4 regions of the Streptomyces sp. CA-106110 genome follow, and region 3 is predicted to be linked to each of the others. Evidence: riboswitches for the same ligand, from Rfam matches in the RefSeq annotation. Region 3 holds a riboswitch; each other region holds the start of a gene.

Region 1 (7,741 bases), 6.1 Mb from region 3:
ACCTCGCCGCGGGAGATGCCGTCGGCCACCCGTGGGGTGCACAGCGTCGCCGCCATGGTCATATAGCCGCCGGTCAGCGCCTTGCCCACGCACATCACGTCCGGCGTGACCGCCGCGTGGTCGGCGGCGAACAGCGCTCCTGTGCGCCCGAACCCGGTGGCGATCTCGTCGAACACGAGCAGCACGTCGTGCGCGTCGCACGCCTCGCGCAGCACCCGAAGATAGGCGGGGGAGTGGAAGCGCATCCCGCCGGCGCCCTGCACCACCGGTTCGACGATCACCGCGGCCAGTTCGTCGGCGTGCTCTTCGATCGTCGCGCGCAACCGGTCGGCGTACGACTCCTCGTAGTCGGCGGGCGGTGCCCCGGTGAACAGCTGCCGGGGCAGGACGCCCCGCCACAGCTCGTGCATGCCGCCCTCGGGGTCGCACACGGACATCGGGTGCCAGGTGTCGCCGTGGTAGCCGCCACGCCAGGTCAGCAGCCGCTGCTTGGCGGGGCGGCCGAGCGAACGCCAGTACTGCAGGCACATCTTGACCGCGACCTCGACCGAGACAGAGCCGGAGTCAGCGAGGAACACATGCTCGAGACCATTCGGCGACATATCGACAAGCAGCTTCGCCAGCCGGACGGCGGGCTCATGGGTGAGTCCGCCGAACATCACATGACTCATCCGCGCCAGCTGCGCGTGTGCGGCCTCGTTGAGCACCGGGTGGTTGTAGCCGTGGATTGCCGACCACCAGGACGACATGCCGTCGATGAGCTCTCCGGAGCCGTCGGCGAGGCGCAGGCGCACCCCTCTCGCCGACTCCACGACGAGCGGTTCCTGCCGCCCGGGCATCGGGCCGTACGGATGCCAGACGTGCTGCCGGTCCAGCGCCAGCAGCTCGCCCACGGACAGGTCAGGCATTGGGCGCGAGATCCGTTCCGGCACCCCGGCGGCGGACGGCCACCAGGTCCGTACGGGCTTCCCCTGCCTGCGGCGCGACAGCGGATCCGCAGACCCCGGCCGACTCCTGGGATCCGCATCCCGTGCTCTCGTGGGATCCGCAGCCGGCGCCCTCGTGGGATCCGCAGCCGCCCGCCGCGCGGTGCTCGGGGAGCGTCACCTGGCCGGCCCCCTCCACCTCGAACCCGGCGTCCTCGATCATCTCCAGATCCGCCTTGCCCGCCTGGCCCTCGCTGGTCAGGTAGTCGCCCAGGAAGATGGAGTTGGCCAGGTGCAGGGCCAGCGGCTGCAGCGTCCGCAGATGGACCTCGCGGCCGCCCGCGATGCGCACCTCCACGTCCGGGCACACGAACCGCACCATCGCGAGGATCCGCAGACACCGCTGCGGGGTGAGGTTCCACTCCTTCGCGAGCGGGGTGCCCTCGAACGGGATCAGGAAGTTGACGGGGACCGAGTCGGGGTCCAGCTCCCGCAGCGAGAGGACGACGTCGACCAGGTCCTCGTCGCTCTCACCCATGCCCGCGATCAGCCCGGAGCAGGCCGACAGGCCGGCGGCGTGCGCCTTGTGCACGGTGTCGACCCGGTCGGCGTACGTGTGGGTGGTGGTGATGTCCCCGTACGTCGCCTCGGACGTGTTGAGGTTGTGGTTGTAGGCGTCGGCACCCGCCGTGCGCAGCCGTTCGGCCTGACCGTCGGAGAGCAGACCGAGGCAGGCGCACACCTCCACGCCCTCGTTCTGGTCCTTGATGGTCCTGATGGTGTCGGAGACCCGGTCCACGTCCCGGTCGGTGGGGCCGCGGCCGCTCGCCACCAGGCAGACTCGCTTCGCCCCGCCCGCGACGCCCGCCGCCGCGGCCTTCGAGGCCTCGTCGGGCTTGAGCCAGGTGTACTTCAGGATGTCGGCCTTCGAGCCGAGCCGCTGGGAACAGTAGGAGCAGTCCTCGGGGCACAGCCCGGACTTCAGGTTGACGAGGTAGTTGAGTTTCACTCGCCGGCCGAACCAGTGGCGGCGCACTTTGCCGGCCGCGGCCACCACATCGAGCACGTCGTCGTCGGAAGTGGCGAGGACGGCCAGCGCTTCCTCGCGGGTCGGCAGCTCGCGCCGAAGCCCCTTGTCCACCAGCGTGTTCAGCAGGTCCATGAGAGCCGATCCTGTCCTACCGAAGCGTTCCCGGCCAAGGAGAGATTGCACAACAGACACCGCTCGACGTGTGGGTATTGCCACACCCTGGGCGGCTGGTCGTCCGGCTAGTGTCTGTGCACTGCCTACAAAAGCACCGGAGGACCCATGGCGTTCGGGTGGATCGAGGAGCAGGCGCGGTCGCGCCGCCGGGCCGGACTCGTCCGCAGTCTGCGCCCCCGCGCCGCCGACTCCCCGCTCCTCGACCTCGCGAGCAACGACTACCTGGGCCTGGCCCGCCACCCCGAGGTGACCGAGGGCGCGGCGGAGGCGGCCAGGAGGTGGGGCGGCGGCTCGACCGGCTCCCGGCTCGTCACCGGCACCACCGAACTGCACGGGGAACTGGAGCGCGAACTCGCGGACTTCTGTGGCTTCGAGGCGGCCCTCGTCTTCTCCTCCGGGTACGCGGCCAACCTCGCGGCGGTCACCGCGCTGGCGCCGCACGGCTCGCTGATCGTCTCCGACGCGGGCAACCACGCATCGCTCATCGACGGCTGCCGCCTGGCCCGGGGCACCACCCAGGTGGTCGAGCACGCCGACCCCGCGGCAGTGCGCAAGGCGCTCGCCACCCACACCGGACCGGCCGTCGCGGTGTCCGACACGGTGTTCTCGGTGGACGGCGACGCTGCACCGCTGGCCGAACTGGCATCCATCTGCCGGGAGTTCGAAGCCGGGTTGATCGTCGACGACGCTCATGGACTCGGGGTCCTCGGTGCCGGGGGCCGGGGCGCTCCGAACGCGGCGGGGCTCGCGGGCGCGCCGGACCTGGTGGTGACGGTGACCCTGTCGAAGTCGCTGGGCAGCCAGGGCGGCGCCGTCCTCGGTCCGGCCCATGTGATCGACCATCTGGTCAACGCGGCCCGGACGTTCATCTTCGACACCGGTCTGGCCCCGGCCGCCGTGGGCGCGGCGCTCGCGGCGCTGCGTCTGCTGCGCCGCGAGCCCGAGCGTGCCGCGCGGGCCCGCGCGGTGGCGGGCGCCCTGCACGCCCGCCTCACGGCCGAGGGCCATGAGGTGGTGCGTCCGGACGCCGCCGTGGTCTCCGTGCGGGCAGCCTCCCCCGAACTGGCCGTACAGTGGGCGGCCGACTGCCGGGCGGCGGGTGTCGCCGTCGGCTGCTTCCGTCCGCCCTCGGTGCCCGACGGCATCTCACGGTTGCGGCTGACCGCTCGTGCCGACCTCACCGGAGGTCAGATCGAGCACGCCGTGGGGGTGATCGGCGAAACGCGACCGTGAGTCGGCGAAACGGCCGTGCCTCGCGCGCCGTACGGGTGATGCCTACGAGCTCGTACGAACAGAGTGGGGGAGGAATTGCTACGGAAGTGACTCGGAAAGCGGTTCGAAATTGGCCGATTTGCTACCGAGTCGCAGGAACGTGATCACCTCAGTTCGGTCAGGAACTCCTTCCAGGCGTCGGGGCCGAAGACCAGGGCGGGTCCGCTCACGTTCTTCGAGTCGCGCACGGCCACCAGGCCGGACCAGCGTCCGGGGCCGGGCAGAGCGGTCTCGACGCAGTTGTTCATTCCCGTGCTGCGACTGCTGCGCAGCCACCGCACTCCGTGCAGCAAGGTGCTGGAAGGGATGTGTCGAGGCAGTGCTGACATGGTGACTCCTTATGCGTCGCCGGCCAACGCGGCGATGTAATCCAACGTGTCCTCGGGGGAAAGGGCGTGGATCCGAAGGGAGTTGAAGGCCTCGCTGTAGGCCTGGAGGTCTTCTTTCCGCTCCAGGTAGAGGCTACTCGTCAAGTGGTCGAGAACAACTACATCCAGATCAGATCTGCTCGGAAATGAGAAGATAACGAAAGGTCCGGTAACGCCGATATGCGCCCCGGCGGCGAACGGCAGGACCTGGAGCCGGACCTGGGGCAGTCTGGCCGCGTCCAGGAGCCGTTGCAGCTGGCGCGCCATGACCTCCGGACCCCCCACCTCCCGGTGCAGCACCGCCTCGTCCAGAACCGCCCACAGGCTCAGCGGCGGATCGGCGCGCAGCACGTCCTGCCGGGCCAGCCGCACCTCCACCAGGGCGTCCAGCTTGTCGTCCTCCAGACCGCCGACAGCGGCCCGGGTCACGGCCCGGGCGTACTCGGGCGTCTGGAGCAGCCCCGGCACCACGGAGGTCTCCAGCGTGCGTATCCCGCTCGCCTGTGACTCCAGGCTGATGAAATCGCGGTAGGTCGGCGGCAGCACCCCGCGGTAGGCGTTCCACCAGTTCTGCCGCCCGCCGCCGTCCTCCGAGCCCGCGAGCATGAGCAGCAGCTCCCGCAGCTCGGGCTCCTCGACGCCATACGCGTCCAGCAGCCGGCCCACGTCGACCGGTTTGACCCCGCTGGCACCCGTCTCGATCCGGCTCACCTTGGACTGGTGCCAGCCGACCAGGGCGGCTGCCTCACCGCTCGTGAGCCTCGTCCGGGCGCGCAGGGCGCGCAATTCGGCGCCGAGTTTGCGGCGGCGCACCGCTGGTCCGTACTGCATGGCCGACTCCCTCCGCATGGCGCGCGGTTTTCACGGCGACGGTAGAGGATGAGCCCGGGGGGTCGCCCAAATACGGTCGGTCGTCGGAGAGTTCACCGCTTTGGGCGACAGATATATGCATATCTCGGGGGATCGCGCCCGACGGGGGCCAGGTGATGGCAGGCTGGCGAGCAGCACCAGGTCCGGAACCGTTACTCGAACCAACCGCTCGTGTCGGACTCCGGTCCCGTGGGAAAGGGACGACGTCGCCATGGCAGATCATCAGGAAGCATCCGTCACTCTGCCGAGCGATCCCGCCTCGGTCTCCGCCGCCCGGAAATATGTCTCCGACATTCTCATCGAATGGGGACTGCCGGGCGACGCCGAAGTCGCCGACACCGTACGGCTGATCGTGTCCGAACTCGCCACGAACGCCGTCCAGCACACCCTGGGGCAGTCACCCACGTTCACGGTGGACGTCGTCCTCGACCGGGACGAGTTATTGCGCATCGGCGTCACCGACAGTCACCCGCGTTTCCCCAAACGCCTGCCCGCGGCCGTGCAACAGGACAACGGCCGCGGAATGGTGATCATTCGCTGGCTCGCCGCGGAGTACGGCGGCAAGCTGAGCGTGCGGCCCACCCGCGAGGGCGGCAAGACGGTCGCGATCGAACTGCCGTGGGCCGCCCCCGTGGAGCCGGTCGCGGCGGGCGGCCAGCAGGGCCCCTGAGACCCGGCCGGCGCACTCGGCGCCGTGTCGTGTCGTCGCCCCGGGCGGACCAGCGGCCGCACGTCAGCGAGAGGGCCCGGGGGTGTCCCGGCCGTCCGCCTGGTCCGTCGTCCGGTGATCGGTGATCGTGCGCTGGACCATCCGCGGCATGACACGCCACAGGCCGACGTAGACCAGGAAGGTGCTCGCACTGGCGGCGATACCGGCGATGCGACCCATGGCCACGTCCACCACCAGCAGCACCGACCCGGTGAACGCCAGCGTCAGGACCACAAGCCCGAGCGCGGCGAGGCGGGACGAGATCCGCACCACGGAGGGCTTCACGCGCTGCTGGAAGAGGGTGCGGTGCAGCGCCGCGGGCGAGGTGAACAGGGCTGCGGCCAGTACGGCCAGCAGGAGCGTGGTGACGTACGTGATGCGCTGGACCGTGTCGAGGGACGGGAAGCGCGAGGTGAAGGCGAGGGTCAGCAGGAACGCGAAGAGGATCTGCACCCCGGTCTGGGTGACCCGCAGCTCCTGAAGCAACTCGGAGAAGTTGCGGTCGGCGCGCTCCAGGGGTGTCTCGTTCCGATCCTGGTGAGGTAGTGGGTCGGCCATGGTGAACAAGTAACCGATTCGACCCGGCGCACGCCCCGGCGGGGCGGCGGCGCGCCGTGCCGCCACCCCGCAGGTCGAATCAGCTGACCCGTCCGTACCACACGCTCTTCGTCCAGATCTTCTGGAGCCTCACTACGTCCCCGGTCTTCGGGGAGTGCCAGATCCTTCCCTTCCCGGCGTAGATGCCGACGTGGTAGACGCTGCGGCCCCAGTGGAAGAACACCAGGTCTCCCGCCCTGCGGTGCGACGCGGAGATGTGGCGCGTCTTGTTGTACTGCGCCGCGGCAGTGCGGGGCAGCTTCTTGCCGGCCTTCTTGAACGCGTACACCGTGAGCCCCGAGCAGTCGAAGCGGCGCGGGCCGGTGGCACCGTACTGGTACGGCGATCCCTTCTTGGACGCCGCGATCTGCAGCGCCTTGGTAGCCGGAGCCGCGGCGGCGGCGTCGGTGGCGAGGCCGGGGGCCACGATGCTGCCGCCGACGGCGGCGAGAGTGAGAGCCGAGGCCGTGCCGGCCCGGGTCAGCAGCGACGGGACACGATTGAGCGCAGTCATGCGCAACCCTTCGTCAGCCGCCTGTGAAGGATGACCTGTCGGATTCGGGCTGGCGAAGTAGCCCGGCCGCTCACGCGGCTTCACCCCAAGGACCGCCCGGATCTCTCCGGCGGCCCGCCTTGCTGGGTCCTCCACTCCTGCCGATCCATTTCTGTCGACCCGTCATCCGGGCGGCGGCAGGATTCGGCGTCCGCCCGGACCGCCCCGCCGTGGTGGCGGGGGCTTGTCGTCAGCAAGGGATCTTCACTCACGAGTGTCCAAAAAACACCATGGAACCGGTGGTTTGTGGCATTACTCACCACTCACCCATTCGGCTGGGCAGCCCTTTGTTCGGGCCGTGTTGAGGGGTGGGACGAGGCCCGGACCTGCGGTGGAACACCTCATCCCGGCCCAAGGGCAAGCGCGTTGCGCATGCCTCGCGGGCCCTTGGGATCATGGACGTCTACTCCGAGTGTGGGTAACCCGTTCGGCGCGTTTGAGCCGCGGTAAAGGGGTAGGGGTCGCCGCCCGATGTGCGGTGCGCGGCAGCCGTCCAGCCAACTGCCCTGCCCCCGCGCACCAGTCACTACCCGTCAGTCAGCCGTCCCGTGCGGCGGTGGAGGACGGCGGAGCCGTCGCTCAGGCCGGCCCCGCACCCGCACCGATCCATCAGCTCAGTCGTCCGGTCCGGGAGGCACCGTGACGCGGGCCGCGCGGCGTTCGCCGTCCAGGACGCGCAGCGCCCGGGCGAGCGTGCGGCCGTGCAGTTCGCTCTCCCCGCGCTGGTGCATCAGCGCCAGGGCCTCGCGCAGGGCCACCGCCTTGCCGACCAGGGCCTGGGCGGCGCGCAGTGAGCCGTAGGTGTCCCCGGAGTGCGCGGGGTTGATGCGGCCGACGAGGTCGACCACGTCGAGGTAACGGTCGATCAGTTCGGCTTCCGCACGGGTCAGCGGGGGCAGCGGAGGCAGTTCGGGCGGCAGCATCGACGGCTCACCTCGCGCCGGGCGCGGTGCGCGACGCCTTGCGGCTCGGGATGATGCGATCGACCAGCCCGTACTCCACTGCAGCCGGGGCGTCGAGGATCTTGTCCCGCTCGATGTCGGCTGCGATCCGCTCGGGACTCTGCCCGGTGTGCCGCGCGAGCATCTCCTCCAGCCGCCTGCGCGTGCGGATGAGCTCCTCGGCCTGGATGGCCAGATCGGTGGCCTGTCCCTGGATGGGCTCCGGCAGGGACGGCTGGTGGATCAGTACGCGTGCGCCCGGCAGCGCGAACCGCTTGCCCGGCGTGCCCGCGGCGAGCAG
Region 2 (7,741 bases), 1.8 Mb from region 3:
GATGTGGAGCAGGGTGGGCCTGCCCGTGCCGCGCCAGGTGACGGCGACGGAGACCTTGTCGCCCTTGACCCTGACGAACTCCAGGGCGGCGCCGTCCTTGTCACCCACCGCGGGGCCGCCGGCGACGGGCACCTCGTCGGCGCCGCGCAGGCTCGCGACAAGGATCGTTCCGCCGGAGCTGGTGCCGGTGAGGGTGCCGCTCTGGGTGACGACGGCCTGGTCGGCGTGCCCGGCATGGTCGGTGCCGTGCTGCGCGTTGGCGTGCCCGGCGGCGAAGGCCGGGATGACCGCGGCGGCGACCGAGGCCGCGGCGCCCACGGCGATGCCGGTGATGATCAGGCTCTTGCGGCGCTCGGTGAACGGAGCGTCTGTACGCATGTTTGGAAATCTCCCCGTATCCGAGCTGACGCCCCCTGCGTCAGCTTCTGGGCATGGATACGGACCCGATCCGAGACTGGACTCAATCCAATGATGTGACCTGTCTCACATTCTGCGGGCAGGTATGGCGGAACGGTCACGGATGTGCCGGGCGTGTCACAAGAACCCGATGTGGCGGGCGGTACCGACCGGCCGGTACCGCCGCGCGGCGCCGACGGGTCAGCCCGCTCGGTGCACCACCGCGTCGCACATCTCCATCAGAGCCGCCTTCGCACCGCACTCCGGCAGCGGGACCAGAGCCGAGCGGGCGTCCTCCGCATAGCGGATCGTGTCGCGGCGGGCCTGCTCCAGCGCGGGATGCACCCTGAGGCGGGCGAGCGCCTCCGCATGGCGGGCGTCGTCGGTGAGGTCCGAGTCCAGGAGCTCGCACAGGGCGATGTCCTCGGCCAGCCCCAGACGCTCCGCGCGCTCACGCAGACGCAGGACCGGCAGCGTGGCGATGCCCTCGCGCAGGTCCGTCCCGGGCGTCTTCCCGGACTCGTGCGAGTCCGAGGCGATGTCCAGCACGTCGTCGGCCAGCTGGAACGCCACGCCCAGCCGCTCGCCGTACTGCGTCAGCACGTCCACGACCGTCTCGTCGGCACCCGACATCATCGCCCCGAAGCGGCAGGCCACCGCCACCAGGGAGCTCGTCTTGCCGCCGAGCACGTCGAGGTAGTGGTCCACCGGGTCGCGGCCGTCCCGGGGGCCGGCCGTCTCCAGGATCTGGCCGGTGACCAGCCGTTCGAACGCCTCGGCCTGGATGCGCACCGCCTCGGGGCCGAGGTCGGCCAGGATGTGCGACGCCCTCGCGAACAGGAAGTCACCGGTGAGGACCGCGACCGCGTTGCCCCAGCGGGTGTTCGCGCTGTCGACCCCGCGCCGCACCTCGGCCTCGTCCATCACGTCGTCGTGGTACAGCGTGGCGAGATGGGTCAGCTCCACGACCACGGCCGAGGGCACGATGCCGGGCGCGTACGGATCGCCGAACTGCGCGGCGAGCATCACGAGCAGCGGCCGGAAACGCTTGCCGCCCGCGTGCACGAGGTGCTGCGCGGCCTCCGTGATGAAGGGCACCTCGCTCTTGGTGGCGTCCAGCAACCCCTCCTCGACAGCGGCCAGTCCGGCCTGGACATCGGCCTCCAGAGCCTGGTCCCGCACGCTCAGCCCGAACGGCCCGACGACGGTCACGTGGGGTCTCCTGTCTGCTGACGTCTGCTGACGATCACACGGTCGGTCTCAAGCACGGTCACTCGGTCGATGACGCTGTCTGTCGACGTGGCTCACCGAGTTTGTCGATCTGTCGTTGCCATCACTCAAGTCAGCGTATCCGGTCACGTTTCGATCGCCGCGAGCGCCCACTGTTCTAGGCCGGGCGGTATCGAATCACGAACGGTATGTTCTTGATCAGGTGATATGAACACATCTTCATCGACATACCTGGAAATAACCTCTCGCAGCCGGTGCCGGCCCCCTCACGTCCCCCGTGTACCCCGCCGGACGCACCCCACCGGGTCGCGGGCGCCGAACCGCACACACCGGTCGCCGTCACCCGGCCGCGCGTGAACGGGAGGTCACCGCCCCGCGGCCGCGCCGCCGCCCCGGTCGGCTGCGGACATCGCCGAGGAGCCGAGGTACGCACATGCACATCCGTACGTCCTTCCCCCACGCGACGGCTCACGGTGATTTCTGGATCCCGCTCCAGGACGGCACTCGTCTGTATGCGCGCGCGTGGCGCCCGCTGACCGCCGAGCCGGTCCCGGCCCTCCTCGAGTACCTCCCCGGCCGCCTGACCGACTCCACCACGCCCCGCGACTGGCAGCGGCACCCCTGGTACGCGGGGCACGGCTATGTCTCCGTACGGGTGGACGCGCGCGGGCACGGCAACTCGGACGGCCGGCCCGCCGACGCGTACACGGCCACCGGGCTGTCCGACGGTGCCGAGGTCGTCGAGTGGCTGGGTGCTCAACCCTGGTGCGACGGCCGTGTGGGCATGTTCGGCATCGGCCTGGGCGGCACCGCCTCGCTCAGGGTCGCGGCCCTCGCGCCCGAGCCGCTGGGGGCGGTCGTCGCGGTGTGCGCCGGGGACGAGCGCCTGGACAACGACCTGCACCACCTGGGGGGTTCCGTCCTCGCCGGGGACCTGCCCGCCCGTGCGTCGGCCCTGGTCGCCCTCGCGGCCCGTCCGCCGGACCCGGCACATGTGGGCACGGTGTGGCGGGACGTCTGGGCCGACCGCCTGGAGGCGCTCGACCCGCTCGTCGACACCTGGCCGGCCCACCCGGTGTGGGACGGCCCCTGGGGCCACGGCGGCATCCGGGAGGACCTCGGTGCGCTCCGGGCGGCCGTGCTCGCGGTGGGCGGCGGGCACGACCCGTACCGGGACGCCGTCCTCGGGCTCGTGGAGCACCTTCCGGCCGATCGCGTACGCGGTCTGATCGGGCCCTGGTCGCACCAGTACCCGGACCACGGGCTGCCGGGTCCGGCGATCGGTTTCCTCCAGGAGACGCTGCGCTGGTGGGACCACTGGCTCAAGGGCGAGGACACGGGGGTCATGGCCGAGCCGCCGCTGCGGGTGTACATCAGCGACCCGCACCCTCCGGCGACGCACTACGACGCCCTCCCGGGCCGCTGGGTCGGCGAGCCGTCCTGGCCTTCGCCGAACGTCACCCGGGTCCCGTACGCGCTCCAGGGCGCGCCCGTGCCTGTCCGGTCCCCGATGCACACCGGCCTCGACTCGGGCGGCTTCGCCCCCCGTGGCGACCACGCCGATCTGCCGCCGGACCAGCGCGAGGAGGACGCGAGGTCGGTGTGCTTCGAGTTCGAACCCGCTGAGGAGACCTGGGTGCTGGGGCGTCCCCGGGTGCGGCTGCGGCTGACCTGTCCGGTGCCGGGCGGCCAAGTGGTCGCCCGTCTCTGCGACGTGGCGCCCGACGGGTCTTCGACGCTGGTCACCCGTGGAGTCCTGAACCTGTGGGCGCGCCGCGGTCCCGATCGGCCCGCCCCCTGGATTCCGGGCACGACGGAGGACGTGGTCTTCGAACTGAGCGGTGTGGGCCATGCCTTCCCGCCCGGCCATCGCATCCGCCTGGCCGTCTCCTCCGCGTACTGGCCGTGGGCGTGGCCCCGGCCCGGTTCGGAGGCGGGCTTCACGCTGGACCCGGCCGGAAGCTCGCTGGAACTCCCGGTGCGGACCCGGGAGCAGGGGCCGCGCATCGCCTTCGAGGAACCGGAGCAGTCCGAGCCGCTCGGCGTCAGCGATCCGGCCACGCTCGACGAACCCCGCCCGGAGCGCCTGGTGGTGCGGGACGTGGCGAAGGGCGAGTGGCTCCTGGTCGTCGACCCGCGCCGGGACGGCACCCGCGTGTATCCCGACGGCCTCGAAGTGAGCGAGGACGCGCTGGAGGCCTACACCATCGAGGACTCGGGTCCGTTGACCGCCCGCATCCGCTGCGACTGGTCGGTCCGGCTGCACCGCCCGGAGTCGGGCTGGGACGCGAGGGTGGAGACGCACGCGGAGCTCACCTGCACCGAGACGGACTTCGTCACCTCTCACGAGGTCGTCTGCAAGGACGGCTATGAGGTGGTGTTCCACCGCACATGGGAGAAACGGATCCCCCGCGGAACGGGATAGAGGCGAGGCATCCGATCGCCACCCCAAGCCCTTATAGGGCAATATGCCCGATTGATCGGAATGCCGGACGGGAGAGGTGTGCGCATCCGCCTGTCCGAATTGCCGTATTAGCCCCTTAGTTGCCGATCAGGTCTCACGCAAGGGCGAAGTGAATTGGGTCACGCACCCGCCGGAGGCGAGCTTTCGGGCGGGCCACCCAATCACCCTTTGCATATGCCAAGTTGAGCATCTCTCGACAAAGAGGATCACACCCCTTATTCCCCAATGTCAGGGTCAATCGGGTCGGAGCATGACTTCCAGGCTTGTTCCCGACATGTGCTCTCGCATACCTTCCCTTCGACCCGAGCGGGCCGCCGAATCCTGCCGCCGCTCGAGAAGCCATCGACCCACCACGGCAGGAGCGGGGGACCCAGGTAAGTCGCCGAGCCGGACAGCGTGCCGGCACGGCTTGGGGTGAAGCCGTGCCTCGACACCGAGGACACGGCCGGGCACCTCCCCGCCCGAACCCGACAGCTCACCTCGCAGGCGCCGGAGAGGAATGCCACATGTCCGCTTTCGCCCTGCCCGCACGTCGCCAGGACCGCAACTCCAAGGCCACCCGCATCCGCCGCGCACTCACCGCCGCGGGGACCGGAGCCGTGGTTCTCGCCCTGCCGATCATGGGTGCGACCTGCGCTTCGGCCGCCACGCCGGCCGCTCCGACGAAGGCCGCCAGCGTGACGTCCCGCGCCGGTAGCCTCGACGGCTGGATCCGCCAGTCGCTCGCGATCATGACCCAAAAGGGAATCCCCGGCTCGTACTACGGCATCTACCGCAACGTGATGCGCGAGTCCTCGGGCAACCCGAAGGCCATCAACCTCTGGGACTCCAACGCCCGCAAGGGCATCCCGTCCAAGGGGCTCCTCCAGATCATCGACCCGACCTTCCGGACGTACCACGTGTCGGGCACGCCCTTCGACCCCTACGACCCGGTCGCGAACATCACGGCCGCGTGCAACTACGCCGCCCACCGGTACGGCTCGATCGACAACGTCAACAGCGCCTACTGAGGTCCGCGGGCCGCCAGCCCCTGACCGGCAGCCGCCGGCCGGGGGATGGCGGCCGGGAACAGTCGCTCGAGGACGACGGCGATGCCGTCGTCCTCGTTCGACGTGGTGATCTCGTCGGCGACCGCCTTGAGTTCCGGGTGGGCGTTGGCCATGGCGACGCCGTGCGCCGCCCAGTCGAACATGGGGATGTCGTTGGGCATGTCCCCGAAAGCGATGGCCCCTGACGGGCTCAGGCCCAGGAAACCGGCGGCCAGCGCGAGCCCTGTCGCCTTGGTGACACCGCACGGCTGCAGCTCGACGGTGCCGGGTCCCGACATGGTGACCGTCGCCAGGGAACCGACCACGTCACGGGCCACCGTCGCCAACTCGTCGTCGGACAGGGTGTGGTGGCGCAGCAGCACCTTGCTGATGGGCTCGCACCACAGGTCGTCGCGCCGCTCCACCCGCACCGCGGGCAGCGTGGGATGCGGCATTTGGTAGCCGGGCTCGATGAGCGTGAGCCCGTGCACTCCGTCCTGGTCCACGGCCGCGTACACCTGCCCCACCTCGGCCTCGATCTTGCCGAGCGCGGTTTCGGCCAACTCCCGGTCCAGGGTGACGGAGAAAAGCAGCCGCTGAGCGCCGGCGTCGTACACCTGCGCGCCCTGTCCGCACACCGCAAGCCCCCTGCCGCCGAGGTCGTCGAGCAGCGGTCGCACCCTCGGCGCCGGGCGCCCCGTCACCACCAGGTGCTGTGCACCGGCCGCGGTGGCTCGTTCCAGCGCGGCCCGTGACCAGTCGGAGAGCGTGTCGTCACCACGCAGCAGCGTTCCGTCCAGGTCAGTGGCGATGAGTGAGTAAGCGAGGGGTGCGGCCATGATCAGAGAATACGGATGGAAACACCTCAGCGTTCGGGCGGTTACCGGACGGCATCCGATATCCCGCGCAGCCCGGCACGCACGGGTATCCTCCTTCGCGTCACGGCCCCCGGGAACGGCGGCCGGCGGCTCGACTCCCCCTGCCCCACGCGCCGTTGAGCCTTTCCGTATGAGCCCCGGTACGTCGCGGTCCGCGTCGAACGGCACACTGCCGGCGCTGTCGGCCACGGGGCCCCCACGTGTCCCCCTATGGACCGGCCCCACCCCGCCCGTATCCCTGAAAGACGCCAAGCCGGAATTGATTGCTCCGACAAGACCTATTCGGACATAGCGAACACTTCGACACTGCCCAGACAGGCGACTCCCCCGTAACGTGTGCGGCGACCACATGGAACACATTTCCCATGCCCGGCACACCAGAAGTGCACGAAAGCGAGGCAGCATCAGATGCCCCCCTTCGACCTCCCCGAGGGCGACCCCTTCGGCCCGCACAATCTGCCCTACGGCGTGTTCTCGCCCATCGGCTCGGACGATCGGAGCGTCGGCGTCCGCCTGGGCGACCACGTACTGGACGCGGGCGCCGCGGCGCTGGCGCTCGGCTCCCCTTACGCCGCCCTGCTAGCACGGCCGTCGCTCGGCCCGCTGCTGGCGGCGGGGCGCACCGCCTGGTCGGACGTGCGCCGGGCGCTGACGGCGTGGGTGACGGTGCCCGCGCACCGGGAGACCGTCGAACCCCTTCTGCGCCCGCTCTCCCAGGTCACGCTGCACCTGCCCTTCGAGGTGGCGGACTACGTCGACTTCTACGCCTCCGAGAACCACGCCCGCAATGTCGGCCGGATCTTCCGCCCCGACGCGCCCGACTCGCTGCCTCCCAACTGGAAGCACCTGCCCATCGGTTACCACGGCCGGTCGGGCACGGTGGTGGTGTCGGGCACCGATGTCGTCCGTCCGCAGGGCCAGCGCAAGGCGCCCACGGACCCGGTGCCGGTCTTCGGGCCCTCCGTCCGCCTGGACATCGAGGCCGAGGTGGGATTCGTGGTGGGCGTGCCGTCGCAGATGGGCCGGCCGGTCCCGCTGTCCGGCTTCCGCGACCATGTGTTCGGTCTCTGCCTCCTCAACGACTGGTCGGCACGGGACATCCAGTCCTGGGAGTACGTGCCGCTCGGACCGTTCCTCGGCAAGTCGTTCGCCACCTCCGTCTCGGCGTGGATCACCCCGCTGGACGCGCTGGAGCAGGCACAGGTGGCGCCGCCGGAGCGCACGCACACCCTGTTGCCGTACCTCGACGACTCGCAGGACGAACCGGCGGGCTACGACCTGCACATCTCCGTGGCGGTCAACGGCCATGTGATCTCCGAACCGCCGTTCTCGACCATGTACTGGACGGCGGCGCAGCAGTTGGCGCACATGACGGTGAACGGCGCGTCGCTGCGGACGGGCGACCTGTACGGGTCGGGCACCGTGAGCGGCACGGCCGAGGGCGAGCGCGGCTCACTCCTGGAACTGACCTGGAACGGGCGGGACCCGCTCGAACTCCCGGACGGCAAGCGGACGTTCCTGGAGGACGGGGACGTGGTGACGATGACGGCGTGGGCACCGGGGCCGGACGGGACGCGGGTGGGCCTCGGAGAGGTGTCAGGCCGGGTGGTACCGAACAGCTGAGCCGGCGGCATCCCGGAGAGCGGGCAGGAGACGCTGCTGGGGGGAGGCCGCGGTGCGGGCGCTGTGGCCGCCCGTCGCCGAAGGACGCCCCCCGGCAGCACCTACGCCCAGTCCTCCGGTTC
Region 3 (7,741 bases):
CGCGAGCCGCACTGTGGCGCCGAGCACGCTCAGGCCGTGCGGCGCGACGACGACGGGCTCCAGGGTGACGGCGACCACCTCGGGATGGTCGTCGACCAGCCGCGACACGCGCAGCAGCAGCTCCTCGAGGGCCGGGGTGTCCACCGGGGCCGAACCGCGCCAGCCGAACAGCAGCGGTGCCGTGCGGATCGACCGGACCAGGGAGGTGGCGTCCCGGTCGGTGACCGGAATCAATCGGTGCGCGGTGTCGCCGAGGAGCTGTGAGGCGGCCCCGGCGAGCCCGAACGACAGCACCGGTCCGGCCGCCGGGTCGATGACCGCCTGTACGACCGTGTCGACGCCTCGTGGCGCCATCGCCTGGACGACCGGCCGCAGCTCCAGAGGCGGACCGAACAGCTCGGTCAACTCGGCGTAGGCCCGGCGCAGTTGCTCTTCGTCGGCCAGGTCGAGACGTACACCGCCGAGGTCGGCGCGGTGGCGCAGGTGCGGGGCGGTGGCCTTGAGGGCCACCGGGTAGCCGAGGGCGCGGGCGGCCTCGGCGGCTGCCTCGGGCGCGGGCGCGGGCAGTGCCCGGCGGACGTCGATGCCGTACCGGGCGAGCAGGTCGCAGGTCTCGTCGCCGCCGAGCGTGAGCCCCTGTCCCCGGGTGAGCAGCCCGTCGATCAGCCCGGCGGCGCCCTTCTCGTCGATGTCCTCGTACTCGGGCACCTTGCCGGGGTCGGCGGCGTCGCGGCGCCACTGGCCGTAGTTGACGGCCTCGGCCAGGGCCCGCACGGCGCGCTCGGCGGCGGGATAGGCGGGGATGAGACGGGCTTCCTCCGGTGCCTGAACCGCGGTGGGCGGCGGTTCCGCCGGACGCGGGAGGTCGCCGCGCTGCGCCTGGGGCGATGTGCTGACCGCCGCCGACAGGGCCTCCGCGATCCCGCCCAGCTCCACATGGACCACGAGCACGGGCTTGGCGGGCGCCGTGGCCGCCGCCGACCGCAGCGCCTCGGCCAGCTCGACGTCCCTCGGCGACCTCTCGCCGACCGCCGGGATCGCCGTGACCACGACGGCGTCGCACGTGTCGTCGGCCAGCGCCGCGGCCAGCGCCCGGTGGAAGTCCTCTGCCGTCGCCTCCGTCGTCAGGTCGAGGGGCGGCAGCGGCCGCAGCCCCTCGGTGAGGCACGCGTCGTACGTCAGCAGCCCGAGCGACTCCGAGTTCCCGAGGATCGCCACCCGCGGGCCGGCCGGCAGCGGCTGCCGCGCCAGCAGCAGTCCCGCGTCCACCAGCTCCGTGATCGTGTCCACCCGGATCACGCCCGCCTGCCGCAGCAGCGCGGACACCGTGGCGTGCGGCAGCCGCGTGGCCCGTACGGCGTGCCCCTGCGGGGCGCCTCCGTGCCGCGCGCCCTGCACCACGACCAGCGGCTTGGCCGTCGCCGTGCGCCGGGCGAGCCGGTTGAACTTGCGCGGGTTGCCGATGGTCTCCAGGTACATCAGGGCGACGTCGGTGTCCGCGTCCTCGTACCAGTACTGGAGCACGTCGTTGCCCGAGACGTCCGCGCGGTTCCCGGAGGAGACGAAGGTCGAGACGCCGGTCGAGCCGGTGACGCCTCCCCCGCGCCGGTGCAGGCGCGACAGCAGGGCGATGCCGATGGCACCGGACTGCGCGAACAGACCTATGCGCCCGGGGCGCGGCATCTCGGGCGCGAGAGACGCGTTGAGCCGGACCTGCGGCGAGGTGTTGATGATCCCGAAGGTGTTGGGGCCGATGATCCGCATCCCGTACGACCGCGCCTGCCGCACCAGCTCCCGCTGCCGCTCGCGCCCATCGGGACCGCTCTCGGCGTATCCCGCGGACACGACCACGAGGCCCTGGACCCCGTGCTCGCCGCACTCCGCGACGACCTCCGGGACGTGCTCGGCGGGCACGGCGACCACCGCGAGGTCGACCGGCTCGGCGATGTCGCGGACCGAGCGGTGGGCGGGCACCCCGGCAAGCTCCTTCTGCCCCTCGGGCAGCGCCCCGTTCACCGCGTACAACAGGCCCGTGTACCCGCCGCTCCTGAGGTTGTCCAGGACGCTGCGGCCCACTCCCCCGGGCGTGCGGCCCGCACCGATCACGGCGACCGAGCCGGGCGCGAGCAGCCGCTGCACGGACCGCGCCTCCGCCCGCTGCTCCCGCGCACGCTGCACGGCGAGCGACCGGTCGGTGGGCTCCAGGCCGAATTCCAGACGTACGACGCCGTCCTCGAAGCTGCGCTTCTGCTGGTAGCCGGCGTCCGTGAACACCTTGATCATCTTGGTGTTGGCGGGCAGCACCTCAGCGGCGAACCGGCGGATGCCGCGCTCCCTGGCCACCGCCGCGATGTGCTCGAGGAGGGCCGAGGCGACGCCGCGGCCCTGGTGTGCGTCCTGCACCAGGAAGGCGACCTCCGCCTCGTCGGCGGGCGCGGAGGCGGCCATGCCGTCGGAGCCGATGCGGTCGTAGCGTACGGTGGCGATGAACTCGCCGCCGACCGTGGCCGCGAGTCCCACCCTGTCCACAAAGTCGTGGTGCGTGAAGCGGTGGACGTCCTTCGCGGACAAGCGTGGGTACGGCGCGAAGAAGCGGTAGTACTTCGACTCGTCCGAGACCTGCTCGTAGAAGCTGACGAGGCGCTCGGCGTCATCGGCGGTGATGGGCCTGATGCGCGCGGTGCCGCCGTCGCGCAGCACCACGTCGGCCTCCCAGTGGGCGGGGTACTCGTGCCGGTCCGACGAGGTCTGCATGCGCCCCAGAGTAAGGCTCGCGTCCGACAGCGGTGCGAGGCAGGCTGAGGGAGCCTGGCCGCACCGCGCACGGGCCGTCCGCCGCCCTCTTTCTGGGCGCGCTCGACTTATGGAACACTGGTCTAGACAACCCTGAACACCTGAAGGGCAGCATCACATGGCTGAGCGCCGCGTCAACGTCGGCTGGGCCGAGGGCCTCCACGCCCGCCCCGCCTCCATCTTCGTCCGGGCAGCCACGGCCTCCGGTATCCCCGTGACCATCGCCAAGGCGGGCACCAACCCGGTCAATGCCGCGTCCATGCTCGCGGTGCTCGGACTGGGCGCCCAGGGCGGCGAGGAGATCGTCCTCGCTTCCGACGCGGAGGGCGCGGACGCCGCGCTGGACCGTCTGGCCAAGCTGGTCGCCGAGGGCCTCGAGGAGCTTCCCGAGACCGTCTGACCCTTCGGGCAGAGCACCACACGGCGGAGCCGCGTCGGCCTTCGGGCGGACGCGGCTCCGCCGTGTTCGGACCCGTTCACGGCACCCGTCTGCGCGGCTCCTCGGGCCTGCCCTCACCGGGCGCCCAGACCCCGGTCCCGGCCGAGCGGCCGCCGTCGTGCGCGAGGCACCGTCGCACGGTCACCCGGTGCGACGTTCCACAAACATGCCGCCCCCGCACCGCCTCCGGCCGGGCAGGAAATTCAGCAGGTCACATCAAATAGCGCGCAAGTCGCACAGATATCGCACGCACCGGATTTCCGTGCGCGCGGAAAAAGACAGCTTAAATAAGTCCCTGCCGAATATCTCTCTCTTTGTATACGTCGCCCATGTTAATGACGCAGTCCCGACATGTTTACGGCATGTTGCGAAGTCCTCACGCGCTCCGCCCGGTCCGTCGCGCCGGGAATGTGCAGCCGGTGCGCCGCGGTCGCACGCTCGGTGTGCACGGCCGTGATGGCCCGCGCCCGCTCGCTGTCCCCGCGTGCGACGGCGTCCACGATGCCGCCGTGCTCCGCCCAGGACTCCACCGGGCCGGCCGGTGCCTCGACCGCGTACATCCAGGAGATCTTGTGCCGCAGCTGGGCCAGCGTGGAGGTCAGCGCGGGACTTCCGCAGGCCTGCGCCAGCGTCTCGTGGAACCAGCCGCCCAGGGAGCGCAGATCTTCGCTGCCGCCCTTCCTGGCCCGCTCCTGGCCCAGTCTGACCAGGCCGCGCAGCACCTTGAGATGGGCCTCGGTGCGGCGCTGCGCGGCCCGCGCGGCGCACAGCGGCTCCAGCAGCATCCGCATCTCCAGCAGGTCGGCGGCCTCCTGTTCGGTGGGCTCCGCCACGCACGCGCCCGCGTGCCTGCGGGTCACGACGAACCCCTCGGCCTCCAGCGTGCGCAGCGCCTCGCGCACGGGGACGCGGGAGACGCCGTACCGGCGCGCGAGAAGCTCCTCGGTGAGCCGGCTGCCGCGCTCGTAGACACCCGCGACGATGTCATCACGGATCGCCGTGCATACCGAGTGCGCCGGAATACGCATGCCCGACCTCCGCCTTAATCCCCGCGAAACGTCGCCGATTGACGTGTTCAACCGACTCTATTGCAGCGGACCGGAATTTCCGACCGCGGGCCGGAATCCATGGATATTTTTTGGACAGACAGCCGTTCGAAAGAGGAAGGCCCCGGCTGCTGAGCCGGGGCCTTCCAAGGGCGCGCGCCTGCTTCGGACGGGTCGTCAGACGTTCACGCCGTGCGACCGCAGATAGGCGACCGGGTCGATGTCCGAGCCGTACTCCGGGGACGTACGGGCCTCGAAGTGCAGGTGCGGCCCGGTGACATTGCCGGTGGCCCCGGACAGGCCGATCTGCCGGCCCGGAGTGACCGTCTCGCCCACGGAGACACCGATCGACGACAGGTGGCCGTACTGGGTGTAGGTGCCGTCGTTCATCTTGATGACGATCTGGTTGCCGTACGCGCCGCCCCAGCCCGTCTCGACGACGGTGCCGGAGCCGACCGCGTGCACGGGCGTGCCGGTCCCGGCGTGGAAGTCGATGCCGGTGTGGGTGCCGGACGACCACAGGGAGCCGCCGGTCTTGTAGCCGGTCGAGACATAGGAGTGGGAGATCGGCGCCACATACGCGTTCAGGCGCCGGCGCTCGGCCTCGCGAGCGGCGCGCTCCTTGGCCTCGCGCTCCTGCGCGGCCTTCACCGCGGCACGCACACGCGCCGCCTGCTCGGCCGTCTTCTGCTCCGCGGCCTGCCTCTGGGCGGCGGCCTGTGCGTCGATCTTCTGGGCGACCGAGTCGCCGAGGGTGACGGCCTGCATCAGGCCGGTCTGCTGGACGGGGTCGCCGGCGGCGAACGCCGGGGTGGTCAGAGCGCCGATGACACCGGTGGTGGTGAGCGCCGCGACGCCCACGGCGTTGGTGGTCGTGCGCATGACGCGGCTCGGCCGCCGGTGCTTCCCGGTGGCGCAGGTGAACGCCATGAAGTGGCTGGTCCTTTCCTTCCTTCTCGCCTACCGGGTTAGCTGACGGGTTCGGAGCAGGAAGGTCTCCTACGGGCGTGTGCCCGATTCACCCCAGGGACTTGTGCCCGCCGGGCCGCGAAGGCGGCGACAGCGGGCTCCGTCGGCCGCGCAGGCGGCCACGAAAGGTGGGTCCCCGGCTCCCCTGGCTCGCGCCGTACGGGGACTCGGCGATGACTGTCCGGCGCCGCGGGTGCGACGCACTGTCTGACGGACAGCCTGAGAGACGCTAAGAGGACGGTCTTTCAATCACCAAACCGAACAGAGTGTTTGTAGCGCATCCCACAGGGCAGAGAGGCAACCTCTATGGCAATACGGACAAACAGCGCACAAGTGGGGCCCTAGTGCCGGAAAAGGCACCAGGGCCCTCATGTCCCCGCCGTGCGACGCGCGCCCGTCTTTCAATCACGTCGCGATCGCACCGGGTTGCGCCTCGCGGGCGCGCGGTCTCGCTCTACTCGGCCCGTACGACGCTCACTTCGCCGATACCCAGCGCCTTGACGGGCTCCTCGATCGCCGCCGCGTCGCCCACCAGGACGGTCACCAGCCGGTCGACCGGGAACGCGTTCACGACGGCGGCCGTGGCCTCCACCGTGCCCGTGGCCGACAGCGCCTGGTACAGCCTCGCCTGGTAGTCGTCCGGGAGGTGCTGCTCGACCTGGTCGGCCAGCGTGCTCGCGACGGCCGCCGCGGTCTCGAACTTGAGCGGCGCGACACCCACCAGGTTCTGCACGGCGACGTCCCGCTCGGCGTCCGTCAGCCCCTCGGCGGCGAGCGTGCGCAGCACCTTCCAGAGGTCGTCGAGCGCCGGGCCGGTGTTCGGCGTGTCGACGGAGCCGCTGATGGCGAGCATCGCGGCACCCGTGCCATCGGGCGCGGAGCGCAGCACCTGGCCGAACGCCCGCACTCCGTACGTGTAGCCCTTCTCCTCGCGCAGGACCCGGTCCAGACGCGAGGTGAGGGTGCCGCCGAGGCAGTAGGTGCCGAGCACCTGGGCCGGCCACACCCGGTCGTGCCGGTCGGCGCCCACGCGGCCGATCAGCAGCTGCGTCTGGACCGCCCCGGGGCGGTCCACGATGATCACGCGACCGGTGTCCTCGGCGGTCACCGGGGGCACGGGGCGCGGCTTGGCGGGTGCCCCGGTCCAGGCGCCGAGGGTCTCCCCGAGAAGCGCGTCGAGGTCGAGCCCGGTGAGGTCGCCGACCACGACGGCGGTGGCCGTCGCCGGGCGCACATGCCGGTCGTAGAAGGCGCGGACGGCGCCGGCATCGATGCCCTGGACCGTCTCCTCGGTGCCCTGGCGCGGGCGCGACATGCGCGAGGACGCCGGGAACAGCTCCTTGGACAGTTCCTTGGCGGCACGCCGGGCCGGATTGGCGATCTCGTGCGGGATCTCGTCGAGGCGGTTGCGCACCAGGCGCTCCACCTCGCTTTCCGCGAACGCCGGCGACCGCAGGGCGTCGGCGAGCAGCCCGAGCGCCTTCGAGAGACGGGAGGCGGGCACTTCCAGGGAGAGGCGGACGCCGGGGTGGTCGGCGTGCGAGTCGAGGGTGGCACCGCAGCGCTCCAGCTCGGCGGCGAACTCCTCGGCGGAGTGTTTGTCGGTGCCTTCCGAGAAGGCACGCGCCATGATCGTGGCGACGCCGTCGAGGCCGGCCGGCTCGGCGTCCAGGGGCGCGTCGAGGAGCACCTCGACGGCGACGACCTGCTGGCCGGGGCGGTGGCAGCGCAGCACCGTCAGGCCGTTGTCGAGCGTGCCGCGCTCGGGCGCCGGGAACGCCCAGGGCCGGGCCTCGCCGGGCTGGGGCTGCGGGTGGAAGTCCATGGTCGCGAGCTCGGTCACTTCGCCGACTCCTCGGTCTCGTCGGTGGTTTCGGCGCCTTCCGGGGTCTCGGCCTGGGCCGCGACCGGCTCGTACACGAGCACCGCGCGGTTGTCCGGCCGCAGCCGGGCCTGAGCGGCCTCCTGCACCTCCTGGGGCGTGACCTCGAGCACGCGCCCGACGGCGGTCAGGGCGAGCTGCGGGTCGCCGAACAGCACGGCGTACCGGCACAGTTCGTCGGCGCGGCCCGCGACCGTGCCCAGCCGGTCCAGCCACTCGCGCTCCAACTGGGCCTGGGCGCGCTCCATTTCCTCGTCCGTGGGACCCTCCTCGGCGAACCGGGCGAGCTCCTCGTCGATGGCCGCCTCGATGACGGGCACCTCGACGTCACCGGACGTCTTCACGTCCAGCCAGCCCAGCGAGGGCGCTCCGGCCAGCCGCAGCAGGCCGAATCCGGCGGCGACGGCGGTACGGTCGCGCCGGACGAGCCGGTTGTACAGGCGGGAGGACTCGCCGCCGCCAAGGATGGTGAGGGCCAGGTCGGCCGCGTCGCACGCGCGCGTACCGTCCTGCGGAAGCCGGTAGGCAGCCATCAGGGCGCGCGCCGGGACCTCCTCCTCGACGACCTCGCGCAGCTGCTCGCCGATGACGTCGGACAGCGAGCCGTCGCGC
Region 4 (7,741 bases), 1.5 Mb from region 3:
GAGGTGCTGCGGCGGTGCGCGCCCCTGATGGCCGACGCGGAGCAGCCGGTCCGCTTCCTCGCCCTGTCCGTCTCGGACGCGGCGGAGGACGTGATCGGGGTCATCCGCGGCGGTGCGCGCGGCTATGTCACCAAGACGATCACCGGCTCGGATCTGGTCGACTCCGTCTTCCGCGTGCAGGACGGCGACGCGGTGTTCTCCCCGCGTCTGGCCGGCTTCGTCCTCGACGCCTTCGCCTCGACCGACGCCCCGCCGGTCGACGAGGACCTCGACCGCCTCACCCAGCGCGAGCGCGAGGTGCTGCGCCTGATCGCCCGCGGTTACGCCTACAAGGAGATCGCCAAGCAGCTGTTCATCTCGGTGAAGACGGTCGAGTCCCATGTCTCCGCGGTCCTGCGTAAGCTCCAGCTGTCGAACCGGCACGAGCTGACACGCTGGGCGACGGCACGACGGCTGGTGTGACGGCCCGCGCGCCGCAGCCGGCCCGGTGTGCGGCTGACGGGCGGGCGGCTCACACCACCCGGGTGGCCCCGGCGAACGGCATCAGGTCGATCGGTGCGAGCCGGACCGGCGCCGACGGGTTGGGCGCGTGGATCATCTGGCCGTTGCCCACGTAGATGCCCACGTGGCTGACCCCCGAGTAGAAGAACACCAGGTCGCCAGGGAGGAGTTCGGCGCGCGAGACACGGCGTCCGGCGCCGATCTGGGCGTACGTCGTCCGCGGCAGCGAGATTCCCGCCGAGCGGTACGCGGCCTGCACCAGGCCGGAGCAGTCGAAGGCGTCAGGACCTGTCGCACCCCAGACATAGGGGCTGCCGAGCTTGCTGTACGCGTACGCCAACGCGGCCGCCGCCCGTGGGCCGGGGGCCATCGCGGTCGACACCGCGAGCGACACCGGCCCCAGGTCACGCGCCGCGTCCCGCGACGCCCGCCCGTCCACGCCGAGCCCGGCCCGCTCGCTCCACGTCAGCCCGGCCAGCAGTTGCCGCGCCTCGCCCAGCTTCTCGGTGATGGTCCGCTTCTGCCGGCTCAGCTCGGCCTGCCGCGACTTCAGGGAGGCCAGCTCCACCCGGGCCGCCCCGCGCAGCTGCTCGATCTCCCGCAGTTGCGTCCGCACCCGCCTTACGGCTGCCGCCTGCCGGCCGTCGAGCCGCTCGGCGAACGCCGCGTCATCGAGGTATCGCCCCGGATCCGAGGAGAGCAGGAGCTGTACCGAGGGGTCGATGCCTCCGTTGCGGTACTGCGCCGCCGCGGCCGAGCCCAGCGCCTCACGTGCCGAGTTGAGCCGGTCCGTCCGGCGGGCCGCCTCGTCCCGCAGCGCGTTGAGACGCTGCTGGGTCTCGGCCGCCTCCTCCTTCGCCCCGTCGTACTTCTCGGTGGCGACCTCCGCCTCCCGGTAGAGCTTGTCGACCTTGGCCTTGACCTGGGCCGGGGAGAGCGGGGGCTCGGCGTGCCCCGTTCCGTCGAAGGCGGTCGCGGTCGCCGCTCCCGCGAGGGCGATCGTGGCGGCGGTGCGGGCGGTGTTGCCGCCGAGCAAACGCTGTCTGGGCTTGCGGTGCGTTGCCACCTGACGTCCCGTCCTTTCGTACGACCGCCGGGGCCGGGGCCCCGGCGGTTCGTGCGTCCGGCGGCGGCCCGCACAGGGGGAACGGGCCGCCGCCGGACTTCTCGGCGGTGGTGTCCGACGGCCGCCCCTGGCCCGGGCGGCGGTGGGGAGCCGGTCACCTGGTGGAGGACGTTAAACCTCACCGTGACCGTCTTGTGACGCAAAGTACGGAAGTGACCCGACTGGACTGACGGTGACCGTATGTGAGCGTTATCCCGACATAACTGGGCCGACATCACGCTCTGCGATGACCGATGCGGTGGTTCCGGGAGCGGGATAGCCGACGGAGTGCTAAGGGGCGCATATATGCGTGATCCAGTGGCCGTGTGAGCGGCCTGACATCCGCGGGGCCGGTGTCAGGGGCCCTGCGCACCCCTGATTAGGCTCCGCCCCATGGACGTACTCATCCATCTCTTCGTCGGCCTGCACATTGTCGGCATCGCCGCGCTCCTCGGCGGCTTCCTCACCCAGATGAAGGCGATGGGCCGGGGCACCGCCCGCTTCGTGCCCGGCATGCTGCACGGCGCGCTGACCATGCTGGTCACCGGCGTCGTCCTGGTCGGCCTCAACCAGGCGGACCATCACTCGGTCAACACGTTCAAGATCGGTGTCAAACTGGCCCTGCTGATCGTGATTCTCGGCCTGGTCTACGTGAAGCGGGACGAGGAGAAGATCGAGAAGGGTCCCTTCGCCCTCGTCGGTGCGCTGACCACCGCGAACATCTTCATCGCGGTGCTCTGGACCTGAGGCCTCCCAGGATCGACGAGACCGCCCCGGCGAGGACCACGCACCAGACGGCCACCGCGATCCACAGCAGGACCTCGCCGAGGCCGCGCAGCCAGGACACCCCGCGGGTGGCGGCGACCGACAGGCTCGCCACCGCCGTCATCCCCAACGGGAAGACCGTCGACCAGCGCCGCGTGTCATAGCGCAGCCGCGGCCGGAGCAGCTCGGCCGCCGCCAGCACGCAGTAGAAGACGAGGGCGAGGACGAGGAGGGCGAGGGTGACTCCCCGCAGGACGTTTTTGTCGTCGTTGCTCCAGAGATAGCGCCCGCTGTGCCCGGCTGCCACGAGCCGGGACCCGGCCAGCGCGGAGATGGCGAGCGCGCCGCCCGCGATCCAGTGGTCTCCGGCACCGGTCGCCGTCTGCCGCAGGTCGAAGCACCGCAGCCCGATCAGGTAGAACACCAGCCCGAGCCAGAAGAGCACCAGCGCCGTGTGCACGAGCCATGCCGTCCCCACCGTCGCCCCGAGCAGTGCCGCGAGCACGGCGACCCCCTGCGTGGCCACGCACCCGAGGAACACGGCCCCGGGCATAGGCCGCTCCCAGCGCAGTGCGACCGGGAGGAGCAGGCCCACCCACAGCGCGAAGGCCAGCGCGAGAAGCGCCTCGGCGAGCGGCCGCCCGCCCTGCATGGACACCCCCGTGCCCAGCGTGGCGGTCGCCGCCACAGGGGCGAGCGCGGCCGCCGTGAGAGCCTGCTGAGCCCACCGGTCGCGCTCCCACAGCACCCGTACGCCGACGTCGACGACGAGCCCCAGCCAGGCGGCGGCCGTCAGGGCGAGGGCGATACGGGAGAGGACCCCGTACCCGGTCAGATGCAGCCCGACCGACAGGATGCCGGTCGCCATCACGGCGGCCCCGGTGGCGGGCGGACGCTGTGTCCACCAGGTGCGGAGCTCGGAGGTGCCTGACATGCGCCTGATGCTAGGGACGCACACGCGCAATGGGTACGGGGCACGCGCGCGGCAGGGCCGAAAACAACCCCACGCGCGCGTGCCCCGTACCGGAAAGGGAAACCGGCCTCAGCCGGGCCGCACCACGCTGTGGATGATCGAAGCGCCGCCGTAGTAGACCGACTCCTCGCGGACGTACGCGCCGGGCTTCGGGGCGTGGATCATCATGCCGTTGCCGATGTAGATGCCGACGTGGCTGATGTCGTCGTAGAAGAAGATCAGGTCACCGGGCTGGGCGTCGGTGAGCGAGACCGTCGTGCCGGCGTTCACCTGGTCGTACGTGGTGCGCGGGAGCGACACCCCGGCGGCCTTCCAAGCGGCCTGGGTCAGCCCCGAGCAGTCGTACGAGTCCGGTCCGGTGGCGCCCCACACGTAGGGCTTGCCGATCTGGGCCCGGGCGAACGCCAGGACCTGGTCCGCCTTCGTCGCGTTCGAGGAGCCCGTGGCGGACGTGTCCGTCGAACCGGTCGTAGTGCTCGGCGTGCTCGACTGCGCCTTCTGCTGGGCCGCCTGGCGCTGCGCGGCCTCTCGCCGCGCCGCCTGCTGCCGTGCCAGCTCCTCCGCCTGGCGCTGAGCCTCTTCCTGCTTCTTCTGCTCGATCGCGGCGAGCCGCGCCTTCTCCTCGGCGGTCAGATCCGACAGCAGGTTCCGTGCGGCGGCGAGCTTCGTCTGGATGGTCGTCTTGCTCGACCTGAGGGTCTGCTGCGACTCCGTGAGCGTCTGCAGGCTCTGGGTGGCCTCGCGCCGCTTGTCCATCGTCGCGGCCTGGTCGGTGGTGTACTCGTCGACCGCCTGCTTCTGGCGACTGGTGAGCCGGCCCATCAACTGGGTCTGGTCGAAGTAGTCCTGGGGCGAGTCGGCGAGCAGGAGCGTGGCCGTGTCGGGGGCCGCGGCCCCGGTGCGGTACTGCGCGGCGGCGAACGAACCCAGCTTGTCCCGCGCCTCGTTGAGACTCTGTGTGCGTCTGGCGACGTCGTCCAGGAGCGTGTCGACGCGCTTGCGTTGGCCGGCCGTCTTCTCCTTTGCGGCGTTGTACTTCTCGGTCGCCGACTCGGCCTGGCGGTAGAGGTCGTCGACCTTTTTCTCGACCTCTTCGATGCTCGGCTTGCCGTCGGTGGAGGGCGCGGCGTTGGCCGTCTGGGAGAGCAGGGCCACGGAGGTGAGGGCCGCCGTCGCGAGGGCGGGGGTCCGTATGCCTGCGATGCGCGTGCCTGAGGGGCGGGCCTTGCGGTGCGGCGCCATGGGAGGCGACTCCTTCCGTACTCCGCCTACCGAGTTAGCTGTCGGGTTCGGGCGGGTGGTTCGGAAGGCGTGCCCTACGGCCTTGCCCCGAAAGGCGGTCGGCCGATTCACCCCAGGATCGGGTGGGTCCCCGGCTCCGGCTGCCACGAGGGCGCACCGGACTCGGCGGAAGCCGCGCGACCCGGCGACCTTCGCCGGTGGGGGTCGTACGGCCCGCCGGGAACGGTAGCCAACTGATGTGGTCCGTGTGAAGGTTGATGTTCGATATGCCCGATACATTTTCGTGACCTGGCTCATGAATCCGCCGGCCCGTGGTCAATATGGGCAGGTCTGTGATGAGTTGACTCGTTTCTGACGCGGCTGCCGGAGGGGTGTCGTCTGCCTGTCCGCACGGGCTCGAGCGGGGTCCTGGGCAGGCATGTCCGCCCCATACGATCCGTTTCCGCTGGTGACCGATCGATCCCGGAAGGTGACGCAGTCCTTGTGGTCGATTTCGGAAGATCATCCGTCGGGGAGCCCAGGCGGGCCGGTGTGTTTCCCGGGCGGCGGTCGGTTGTCGGTCGGGCGGCCTAGACTCGGAGAGCGATGAGCAGCCTCTTTGACGACAGCTTCCTGGCGGACCTCAAGGCCACCCCGGCCGCTGAGGAGCAGCCCCCGCCACCCGAGGACGATCACGCTCCGGAACCGGTTCCGGACGATCTGTTCGGCGGGCGTTTCGACGTACCCCCGGACCGTGAGGCGTACTACAGGGACGGCGCGCCCCGCCCGGTCATCGACCCCCAGGCACTGCTCCAGGGGCTCAACGAGAACCAGCGCGCGGCCGTTGTGCACGCCGGCTCCCCCCTGCTCATCGTGGCCGGCGCCGGCTCGGGCAAGACCCGTGTGCTGACGCACCGCATCGCCCATCTGCTGGCCGAGCGCGGCGTCCACCCCGGGCAGATCCTCGCGATCACCTTCACCAACAAGGCCGCGGGCGAGATGAAGGAGCGCGTCGAGCACCTCGTCGGCCCGCGCGCGAACGCGATGTGGGTGATGACCTTCCACAGCGCGTGCGTCCGCATCCTGCGCCGGGAGAGCAAGAAACTCGGCTTCACATCCTCGTTCTCGATCTACGACGCGGCCGACAGCAAGCGGCTGATGGCGCTCGTCTGCCGCGACCTGGACCTCGACCCCAAGCGGTACCCGCCGAAGTCCTTCAGCGCCAAGATCTCCAACCTGAAGAACGAGCTGGTCGACGAAGAGGACTTCGCCGCGCAGGCCGCCGACGGATTCGAGAAGACCCTCGCCCAGGCGTACGCGCTCTACCAGTCCAGGCTTCGCGAGGCGAACGCACTCGACTTCGACGACCTGATCATGACGACGGTGAACCTGCTGCGCGCCTTCCCGGACGTCGCCGAGCACTACCGCCGCCGCTTCCGCCACGTCCTCGTGGACGAGTACCAGGACACCAACCACGCCCAGTACGCCCTCGTCCGGGAGCTCGTCGGCACCCGTGAGCACCCCGTGGACGTACCACCCGGCGAGGACGAGTTGCAGCCGGCCGAACTGTGCGTCGTCGGTGACGCCGACCAGTCGATCTACGCCTTCCGCGGTGCGACCATCCGCAACATCCTCCAGTTCGAGGAGGACTACCCGGACGCCACCACGATCCTGCTGGAGCAGAACTACCGCTCCACGCAGACGATCCTGAGCGCCGCCAACGCGGTCATCGAGCGCAACGAGTCCCGCCGCCCGAAGAACCTGTGGACCAACGCGGGCGCGGGCGCGCGGATCACCGGCTACGTCGCCGACACCGAGCACGACGAGGCCCAGTTCGTCGCCGAGGAGATAGACCGCCTCACCGACACGGGCGAGGCGAAGGCGGGCGACGTCGCCGTCTTCTACCGCACGAACGCCCAGTCCCGTGTCTTCGAAGAGATCTTCATCCGCGTCGGCCTGCCCTACAAGGTCGTCGGCGGCGTCCGCTTCTACGAGCGCAAGGAGGTCCGGGACGTCCTGGCGTACCTGCGGGTGCTGGCGAACCCGGAGGACTCCGTGCCGCTGCGGCGGATCCTGAACGTGCCGAAGCGGGGGATCGGCGACCGTGCCGAGGCGATGATCGACGCCCTGGCCCAGCGGGAGAAGATCAGCTTCCCGCAGGCGCTGCGCCGCGTGGACGAGGCGTACGGCATGGCGGCCCGCTCGACCAACGCGGTCAAGCGGTTCAACGCGCTGATGGAGGACCTGCGGACGATCGTGGAGTCCGGCGCGGGACCGGCCACCGTCCTGGAAGCCGTCCTCGAACGCACCGGCTATCTGGCGGAGTTGCAGGCCTCGACGGACCCCCAGGACGAGACCCGCATCGAGAACCTCCAGGAACTCGCCGCCGTGGCCCTGGAGTTCGAGCAGGAGCGCGGCGAGGGCGCCACCGGGGCCGCCGCACCCGGCGGCACGCTGGCCGACTTCCTGGAGCAGGTCGCCCTGGTCGCCGACTCCGACCAGATCCCCGACGAGGAAGAGGGCGGCGGTGTCATCACGCTGATGACCCTGCACACCGCGAAGGGCCTCGAGTTCCCGGTGGTCTTCCTGACCGGCATGGAGGACGGCGTCTTCCCGCACATGCGCGCGCTCGGCCAGACCAAGGAGCTGGAGGAGGAGCGGCGCCTGGCGTACGTCGGCATCACCCGTGCCCGGGAGCGGCTGTACCTCACGCGGTCGGCGATGCGCAGCGCCTGGGGCCAGCCCTCGTACAACCCGCCCTCGCGCTTCCTGGAGGAGATCCCGGACCAGCACGTGGACTGGAAGCGGAAGGGTGCCATCTCCGCCTCCGTGCCGACGGGTCCGCTCTCGGGTGTGGCGGCCTCGCTGTCGTCCTCCCGGTCGCGGTCCTCGGCCGCGGGCGCGTCCGGGTTCGCCACCAGGCGGGGCGGTGCGACGGAGAGGCCGGTCGTCTCCCTGGCGGTGGGCGACCGTGTCACCCACGACCAGTTCGGCCTGGGCACGGTCGTCGGGGTGAAGGGCACGGGCGCCAACGCGGAGGCGACGATCGACTTCGGGGAGACCAAGCCGAAGCGGCTGCTGCTGCGGTACGCGCCGGTGGAGAAGCTCTAGTCCGCGGGTCCGAAGAGGGAGCCCTCGCCGAACGGCGGGGGCCCGGCGGCGGGGGAGCGGGTCAG

The links. Region 3 has a riboswitch for cyclic di-AMP ahead of ACQEXA_RS16675 (M23 family metallopeptidase). Riboswitches for the same ligand answer to the same signal wherever they lie in the genome.
Region 1: it holds a riboswitch for cyclic di-AMP, as region 3 does, so the genes downstream of both, ACQEXA_RS44870 (C40 family peptidase) here and ACQEXA_RS16675 (M23 family metallopeptidase) in region 3, are expected to answer to the same signal.
Region 2: it holds a riboswitch for cyclic di-AMP, as region 3 does, so the genes downstream of both, ACQEXA_RS24920 (transglycosylase SLT domain-containing protein) here and ACQEXA_RS16675 (M23 family metallopeptidase) in region 3, are expected to answer to the same signal.
Region 4: it holds a riboswitch for cyclic di-AMP, as region 3 does, so the genes downstream of both, ACQEXA_RS23480 (NlpC/P60 family protein) here and ACQEXA_RS16675 (M23 family metallopeptidase) in region 3, are expected to answer to the same signal.

The regions. Positions count from the first base shown of each region.
Region 1 covers NZ_JBNJNB010000001.1:9,723,616-9,731,356, forward strand. The annotation lists gene ACQEXA_RS44835 (adenosylmethionine--8-amino-7-oxononanoate transaminase) at 1-908, opposite strand, end outside; gene bioB (biotin synthase BioB) at 901-2,088, opposite strand; gene ACQEXA_RS44845 (8-amino-7-oxononanoate synthase) at 2,236-3,363, shown strand; gene ACQEXA_RS44850 (DUF397 domain-containing protein) at 3,507-3,731, opposite strand; gene ACQEXA_RS44855 (helix-turn-helix domain-containing protein) at 3,741-4,601, opposite strand; gene ACQEXA_RS44860 (ATP-binding protein) at 4,852-5,310, shown strand; gene ACQEXA_RS44865 (DUF6328 family protein) at 5,374-5,907, opposite strand; gene ACQEXA_RS44870 (C40 family peptidase) at 5,987-6,460, opposite strand; cyclic di-AMP (ydaO/yuaA leader) riboswitch at 6,465-6,649, opposite strand; gene ACQEXA_RS44875 (hypothetical protein) at 7,114-7,422, opposite strand; gene ACQEXA_RS44880 (ATP-dependent Clp protease proteolytic subunit) at 7,430-7,741, opposite strand, start outside.
Region 2 covers NZ_JBNJNB010000001.1:5,412,857-5,420,597, forward strand. The annotation lists gene ACQEXA_RS24905 (CHRD domain-containing protein) at 1-378, opposite strand, end outside; gene ACQEXA_RS24910 (polyprenyl synthetase family protein) at 598-1,608, opposite strand; gene ACQEXA_RS24915 (CocE/NonD family hydrolase) at 2,060-4,051, shown strand; cyclic di-AMP (ydaO/yuaA leader) riboswitch at 4,424-4,592, shown strand; gene ACQEXA_RS24920 (transglycosylase SLT domain-containing protein) at 4,612-5,100, shown strand; gene ACQEXA_RS24925 (HAD family hydrolase) at 5,094-5,957, opposite strand; gene fahA (fumarylacetoacetase) at 6,405-7,619, shown strand; gene recQ (DNA helicase RecQ) at 7,721-7,741, opposite strand, start outside.
Region 3 covers NZ_JBNJNB010000001.1:3,636,229-3,643,969, forward strand. The annotation lists gene ACQEXA_RS16660 (GNAT family N-acetyltransferase) at 1-2,754, opposite strand, end outside; gene ACQEXA_RS16665 (HPr family phosphocarrier protein) at 2,912-3,193, shown strand; gene ACQEXA_RS16670 (GntR family transcriptional regulator) at 3,565-4,260, opposite strand; gene ACQEXA_RS16675 (M23 family metallopeptidase) at 4,456-5,208, opposite strand; cyclic di-AMP (ydaO/yuaA leader) riboswitch at 5,222-5,430, opposite strand; gene ACQEXA_RS16680 (M16 family metallopeptidase) at 5,702-7,090, opposite strand; gene ACQEXA_RS16685 (M16 family metallopeptidase) at 7,087-7,741, opposite strand, start outside.
Region 4 covers NZ_JBNJNB010000001.1:5,123,813-5,131,553, reverse strand. The annotation lists gene ACQEXA_RS23500 (response regulator transcription factor) at 1-462, shown strand, start outside; gene ACQEXA_RS23495 (NlpC/P60 family protein) at 512-1,567, opposite strand; gene ACQEXA_RS23490 (hypothetical protein) at 2,000-2,353, shown strand; gene ACQEXA_RS23485 (tellurite resistance/C4-dicarboxylate transporter family protein) at 2,331-3,305, opposite strand; gene ACQEXA_RS23480 (NlpC/P60 family protein) at 3,414-4,586, opposite strand; cyclic di-AMP (ydaO/yuaA leader) riboswitch at 4,595-4,764, opposite strand; gene pcrA (DNA helicase PcrA) at 5,172-7,676, shown strand; gene ACQEXA_RS23470 (M23 family metallopeptidase) at 7,738-7,741, opposite strand, start outside.